2 regions of the Streptomyces sp. NPDC048258 genome follow, and region 1 is predicted to be linked to the other one. Evidence: riboswitches for the same ligand, from Rfam matches in the RefSeq annotation. Region 1 holds a riboswitch; the other holds the start of a gene.
What was found. A riboswitch is a leader RNA that binds a small molecule or an ion and turns the genes downstream of it on or off. The one in region 1 is predicted to bind glycine.

Region 2: it holds a riboswitch for glycine, as region 1 does, so the genes downstream of both, gcvT (glycine cleavage system aminomethyltransferase GcvT) here and gcvP (aminomethyl-transferring glycine dehydrogenase) in region 1, are expected to answer to the same signal.

What each region holds. Positions count from the first base shown of each region.
Region 1 covers NZ_JBICZH010000009.1:334,560-338,174, reverse strand. The annotation lists gene ACGFYQ_RS22460 (DNA polymerase IV) at 1-922, shown strand, start outside; gene ACGFYQ_RS22455 (PRC-barrel domain-containing protein) at 956-1,321, opposite strand; glycine riboswitch at 1,434-1,532, shown strand; gene gcvP (aminomethyl-transferring glycine dehydrogenase) at 1,729-3,615, shown strand, end outside.
Region 2 covers NZ_JBICZH010000002.1:459,738-463,352, forward strand. The annotation lists gene glyA (serine hydroxymethyltransferase) at 1-661, opposite strand, end outside; gene gcvH (glycine cleavage system protein GcvH) at 677-1,057, opposite strand; gene gcvT (glycine cleavage system aminomethyltransferase GcvT) at 1,169-2,284, opposite strand; glycine riboswitch at 2,441-2,545, opposite strand; gene ACGFYQ_RS06280 (AAA family ATPase) at 2,727-3,395, shown strand.

The DNA of each region.
Region 1 (3,615 bases):
GGCGGGTCTGCTGCTGATCGAGCCTGGGACGGAGCGGGAGCTCCTCGCGCCCATGTCGGTGCGGACCCTGCCCGGGGTGGGGCCGGCCACCGGCGAGCACCTGCGCCGCGCCGGGATCACCACGGTGGGGGACCTGGTGGAGGCCGGGGAGGACGAGCTGGTCCGGATGGTCGGGCGCGCGCACGGGGTGGGCCTGTACCGGATGGCGCTGGGACTGGACGACCGGCCGGTGGTCGCGGAGCGGGACGCGAAATCGGTGTCGGTGGAGGACACCTTCGACGTGGACCTGCACGACCGGGTACGGATCCGGACCGAGGTGCAGCGGCTCGCCGACCGGTGCGTGCAGCGGTTGCGGGCGTCCGGGCACTCGGGGCGCACGATCGTGCTGAAGGTCCGGCGGTACGACTTCTCGACGCTGACGCGGTCCGAGACGCTGCGGGGGCCCACGGACGACCCCGCGGTGGTGCGTGAGGCCGCGGCGCGCCTGCTGGAGGGCGTGGACACCACGGGCGGGGTGCGGCTGCTCGGGGTGGGCGTGACCGGGCTGGCGGACTACACGCAGGAGGACCTGTTCGCCCAGTCGCTGGCCGCCGAGCCGCTCGGTGAGTCGGGGGAGTCCGGTGAGACCGGTGAGGCAGGGGCGGCCACTGAGCCGGACGGGGCTGTGGGGGCCCTGGAGGGCGTTGAGGCGGCCGGGGAGCCGGAGCCCGCTCCGGAGCGGCGCTGGGCGGCCGGGAGCGACGTACGGCACGTGGTGTACGGGCCCGGGTGGGTGCAGGGCAGCGGGGTCGGGCGGGTGACCGTACGGTTCGAGCAGCCCGGATCGGAGCCCGGGCGGGTGCGGACCTTCCGGGTGGACGACTCCGAGCTGGAGCCGTCCGATCCGCTGCCGCTGGTGGGGGAGGGGCCGACGGTGGAGTAGCAGCCGGCGCTGTGACCGGCAGGGTTCACCGCACTAGCCTTCGTCGCCCGCCAGGTGGCCGAAGTCGCGCTGGAAGTCGGTGGGCAGGGTCACGTCCAGGCCGTAGTGGTGGTAGAGCTGGAGTTCCTGTTCCGGGGAGAGGTGGCGGCCGACGCCGAAATCCGGGGCGTCCTTGATCAGGGAGCGGTCGAAGGGCACCCGCAGGGTGTCGCCGACCAGCTCGCTGGGCTCCAGCGGGACGAAGGCGTCCCGGCTGAACAGACCCGTACGCACGGCAGCCCATTCCGGGACGCCGGTGGCGTCGTCGAGGTACACCTCGTCGATGGTGCCGATCTTGGTGCCGTTGCGGTCGAACGCCTTGCGGCCGATCAGGCTGCGCGGATCGATGTCGGTCTGCACGGTCCCTCCAAATGGTCGCAACTCCTCCGTAATGACTACAGAAGTGCATTTCGGGGGCTGAGGCCACTCGGGGAGTGTCCAGATCCTCGCTGGTAGGCTGGGTGATGGCTGTCGACCCTGTGCGGGAGAGTCCTCCGAGTGAGCGTGACGGAGGCGCCGAAGGAGCAAATCCTCCCCGGAATCTCTCAGGCATACGTACCGCACGGACGAGGCCACTCTGGAAAGCAGGAGTGGGTACCGGGCACGCTGTGCCGGTTCCTCTCCTCACCGACGGTGAAAGCCGGTTCTCTCGAGCGACCCTCGAGCGGCCGGTGAAACTCTCAGGTTGAGATGACAGAGGGGGAGGCCGTCCGGGTGCCCGCGCCGTGGTGCCCCTCGCAGGTCATACGACCAGGAGGCCTCCGTACATGACCGCCAACCGCATTCCGCTCTCCCAGCTGGAGCGAGGCATCCCCTTCGAGCAGCGCCACATCGGCCCGGATGCCGAGGCGCAGGCGAAGATGCTCGCCCAGGTGGGCTACGGCTCCCTGGACGAACTGACCGCCGCCGCGGTGCCGGATGTCATCAAGACCGCCGAAGCGCTGAACCTTCCCGACGCGCGGACCGAGGCCGAGGTGCTGGCCGAGCTGCGCTCGCTCGCCGACCGCAACCAGGTCCTCTCGTCGATGATCGGTCTCGGCTACTACGGGACCTTCACGCCGCCGGTGATCCTCCGCAACGTCATGGAGAACCCGGCCTGGTACACGGCGTACACGCCCTACCAGCCCGAGATCTCGCAGGGCCGCCTCGAAGCGCTGCTGAACTTCCAGACCGTCGTCGCCGACCTCACCGGGCTGCCGACCTCGGGTGCCTCGCTGCTCGACGAGGGCACCGCGGCCGCCGAGGCCATGTCCCTCGCGCGCCGGGTGGGCAAGGTGAAGGACGGCGTGTTCCTGATCGACGCCGACGCGCTGCCGCAGACCATCGCCGTGATCGAGACCCGCGCCGAGCCCACGGGCGTCGAGGTCGTCGTCGCGGACCTGTCGGACGGCATCCCGGCCGAGATCGCCGAGCGCGGCGTCTTCGGCGTGCTGATCCAGTACCCGGGCGCCTCCGGTGCCGTACGGGACATCAAGCCGCTCATCGACCAGGCGCACGAGCTCGGTGCCATCGTCACCGTCTCGGCCGACCTGCTCGCGCTGACCCTGCTGACCTCCCCCGGCGAGCTCGGCGCGGACATCGCCGTCGGCACCACGCAGCGCTTCGGCGTCCCGATGGGCTTCGGTGGACCGCACGCCGGTTACATGGCCGTCCAGGCCAAGCACGCCCGCTCGCTCCCCGGCCGCCTCGTCGGCGTCTCCGTGGACGCGGACGGCAACAAGGCGTACCGGCTGGCGCTGCAGACCCGTGAGCAGCACATCCGCCGCGAGAAGGCCACCAGCAACATCTGTACCGCGCAGGTGCTGCTGGCCGTCATGGCCGCCATGTACGCCGTCTACCACGGCCCGGACGGCCTGCGGACGATCGCCCGCCGCACCCACCGCTACGCCGCTCTGCTCGCCGCGGGTCTGAAGGCCGGCGGGGTCGAGATCGTGCACGGGGCCTACTTCGACACCATCACGGCCCGGGTCCCGGGCCGTGCGGCCGAGGTCGTCGCCGCCGCCCGCGAGGGCGGGGTCAACCTGTACCAGGCCGACGCCGACCACGTCTCCGTCGCCTGCGACGAGACCACCCTGCGCGCCGACGTCGAGGCCGTCTGGGCCGCCTTCGGTGTCACCGCGGACATCGAGGCGCTCGACGCGACCACGGACGACACCCTGCCCGAGGGCCTGCTGCGCTCGGACGACTACCTGACCCACCCGGTCTTCCACCAGCACCGTTCCGAGACCGCGATGCTGCGCTACCTGCGCAAGCTCTCGGACAAGGACTACGCGCTGGACCGCGGCATGATCCCGCTGGGCTCCTGCACCATGAAGCTCAACGCGACCACCGAGATGGAGCCGGTGACCTGGCCCGAATTCGGCCAGCTGCACCCGTTCGCGCCGGTGGAGCAGGCGGAGGGCTACCTCACGCTCATCACTGAGCTGGAGGAACGTCTCTGCGAGGTCACCGGCTACGACAAGGTCTCCATCCAGCCCAACGCCGGGTCCCAGGGTGAGCTGGCCGGTCTGCTGGCCGTGCGCGCCTACCACCGCGCGAACGGCGACGAGCAGCGCACCATCTGCCTCATCCCGTCCTCCGCGCACGGCACCAACGCGGCCAGCGCCGTGATGGCCGGCATGAAGGTCGTCGTCGTCAAGACCGCCGACGACGGC
Region 2 (3,615 bases), on a different contig from region 1:
GGGCGTGCGGCACCGGGTTCGGGTGCAGGCCCGCGGCGACCAGGCCGGCGAAGTGCGCCATGTCGACCATGAGGTACGCGCCGACCTCGTCCGCGATGCGGCGGAAGGCGGCGAAGTCCAGCTGGCGCGGGTAGGCGGACCAGCCGGCGACGATCAGCTGCGGCTTGGACTCCTTGGCGAGGCGCTCGACCTCGGCCATGTCGACCTGGCCGGTCTCGTCGACGTGGTACGGGACCACGTTGTAGAGCTTGCCGGAGAAGTTGATCTTCATGCCGTGGGTCAGGTGACCGCCGTGGGCCAGGCTCAGGCCCATGATCGTGTCGCCCGGCTTCAGCAGCGCGAACATCGCGGCGGCGTTCGCCTGCGCACCGGAGTGCGGCTGGACGTTCGCGGCCTCGGCGCCGAACAGCGCCTTGATGCGGTCGATCGCGATCTGCTCGACCACGTCGACGTGCTCGCAGCCGCCGTAGTAGCGGCGGCCGGGGTAGCCCTCGGCGTACTTGTTGGTCAGGACCGAGCCCTGGGCCTCCATGACGGCGACCGGAGCGAAGTTCTCCGACGCGATCATTTCCAGGGTGGACTGCTGGCGCACGAGCTCGGCGTCGACGGCTGCGGCGACGTCGGGGTCGAGCTCGTGGAGAGGGGTGTTCAGTACGGACATCAGGATCCCCTGGGGTCAGTTACCGGCGGTGAGCTTGGTGTACTCCTCGGCGGAGAGCACGTCCTTGGGCTCCTCCGAGATGCGCACCTTGAACAGCCAGCCGCCCTCGAAGGGAGCGGAGTTCACCAGGGCCGGGTCGTCGACGACGTCCTGGTTGGACTCGACGATCTCGCCGGAGACGGGGGAGTAGAGGTCGCTGACCGACTTCGTCGACTCCAGCTCGCCACAGGTCTCGCCCTCGGTCACGGTGTCGCCGACCTCGGGGAGCTGGGCGTAGACGACGTCACCGAGCGCGTTGGCCGCGAACTCCGTGATGCCGACCGTCGCGACGCCGTCCACGGCGTCCGACAGCCACTCGTGCTCCTTGGTGTAACGCAGCTGCTGGGGGGTGCTCATGACCTGATTCTCCTGGATGCGGGGGAGTGGATACGAACAGTGGTCTTGGGTACTGAGACGGCGCCGTACGGATGTCCGTACGACGGCCTGCGCGTCGGGTCGTGCGAAGTGTTACTTCTGCCGCTTGTAGAAGGGCAGGGCCACGACCGCGTACGGCTCATGCGTACCGCGAATGTCGACGCCGACGCCGGAGGTGCCGGGCGCGGCGTGCGCCGCGTCCACGTACGCCATCGCGATCGGCCGGCCGAGCGTGGGGGACGGGGCGCCGGAGGTGACCTCGCCGATGACCTGTCCGCCGGCCACGACCGGGAAACCGGCGCGCGGGACGCGGCGGCCCTCGGCGATCAGGCCGACCAGCTTGCGCGGCGGGTTCGTGGCGGCGCGCTCGGCGGCGGCCTCCAGCGCGGCGCGGCCGACGAAGTCCCCCTCCTTCTCGAACTTCACGACCCGGCCCAGCCCCGCGTCGAAGGGGGTGAGGGAGGTGGTCAGCTCGTGCCCGTACAGCGGCATGCCCGCCTCCAGGCGCAGCGTGTCGCGGCAGGAGAGGCCGGCCGGGACCAGGCCGACGCCCTCGCCGGCCTTGGTCAGCGCCTGCCACAGCTCCACGGCGTGCTCGGGGGCGACGAACAGCTCGAAGCCGTCCTCACCGGTGTAGCCCGTACGCGCGATCAGCGCCGGCACCCCGGCCACCGTGCCCGGCAGACCGGCGTAGTACTTGAGCCCGTCCAGGTCGGCGTCGGTGAGCGAGGCGAGGATGCCGGGGGACTCCGGGCCCTGGACGGCGATGAGCGCGTACGCGTCGCGGTCGTCGCGGACCTCGGTGTCGAAACCGGCGGCGCGCTCGGTCAGGGCGTCGAGGACGACCTGGGCGTTGGAGGCGTTGGCGACGACCATGTACTCGGTCTCGCCGAGGCGGTAGACGATCAGGTCGTCGACGATGCCGCCGTCCGCCTGGCAGATGTGCGTGTAGCGGGCGCGGCCGACGCCGACGGTGGAGATGTTGCCGACCAGCGCGTAGTCCAGGGCCTTGACGGCCTCCGGGCCGGTCAGGGTGATCTCGCCCATGTGGGACAGGTCGAAGAGGCCGGCCTTGGTGCGTACGGCGTTGTGCTCGTCGCGCTCGCTGCCGTACCGCAGCGGCATGTCCCAGCCCGCGAAGTCGGTCATGGTCGCACCGAGGGAACGGTGCAGCGCATCGAGGGCGGTCAGACGGGGGGCAGTGCTCATGGGTGTGGCTCCCGAGTCCCAGGGCATGACATGACGAGGAGGGTCCTCCCCATCTGTCATCGGAACCTGAGAGGTTCGCCGAGAGTTCCTGGTTGCCAGGGATCGTCGGCTTGCACCTTGGGTGGAGCTGTCGAGCAGCTCGCTTTTCAGATCTGCCTCATCCACGCGGTACGGGGCCTGAGAGATTCAAGGGAGGTTCTTGCTCCTTCGGCGCCCGCGCACGGCCTTGCGGCGTGCCCGGGACTCTCCCGCGCGGATTCAAGCGGCCGGTATGCAGTTGGTCCAGATGGCGCACATCATTGCACGCCACCGCGGTGATCGGGGGTGGGGCCCCGAAAGTTCGTGCGGCGCTCAAGCGGCCGGACCGGAACCGGGGCTGCCGGATTACCGTCTCTTTACACTCAGTGGGCAAGGGTCCTGGCGACCCGATTCGGGGGAGGCGATCACTGTGCGGAGATTCGGAGTAGTGGCGGCGGCGGCGACCGTGGACGCGGTGCCGGCGCAGCGGGGTGCGCGCGTGCGGAGCGAGGCGGCAGGGCCCGTACGTGACCTCCGCGGCCTGGGCGTACGAGGCCCGCGGCGGCTGGGCTTCGCCGCGGGGGACATCGTCGTGGTGTCCGGCCTGCCGGGCGGCGGCAAGAGCACGCTGATCAAGCGGGCGGCGGCCGAGGGCGCGGCGATCGACTCCCAGGACACCCGTGAGCGCTGGGAGCAGCGGATGCCGGGGGCGCTGCCGTACGCCGTCTACCGGCCGCTGGTGCGTGCCGCGCACTACTGGGGCCTGTGGCGGACCCTCCGCTCCGGGGCGTCGGTCGTCGTGCACGACTGCGGTACGCAGAGCTGGGTACGGGGCCTGCTCGCGGCGGCCGCGCGCCGCCGGGGCCGGGCGCTGCACCTGCTCCTGCTGGACAGCAGCCCCGCGGAGGCCCTGGCCGGGCAGGCGGCGCGGGGGCGCCGGGTGTCGGCGTACGCCTTCGGCCGCCACCGGGGCGCGGTGACCCGCCTCCTCCGCTCCGCGGAAGCCGGCCACCCCCCACCGGGCTGCGCCTCGGTGACCCTCCTGGACCGCGCCTCGGCGGCCGCCGTGACACGGATCGCCTTCCACGCCTGACGCGCCGAGGCTCCGCCCCGGACCCCGTGGCCGAGCCACCGCGTCCCGGTGCGGCGCCGTTGCCGGGGGCGCCGCCCCCGGACCCTCCCCCAGACTCCGTCCGGGGGTACCCCCAGCGCCTCGAACGCCGGCGAGGCTGGGTTCGGCTGGCAATGTCAGCCCCGCCGGCGTTTGAGGCGCGGGCGCGGAGCGCCGTGTCCGGAGCCGCACCCGAACGCGG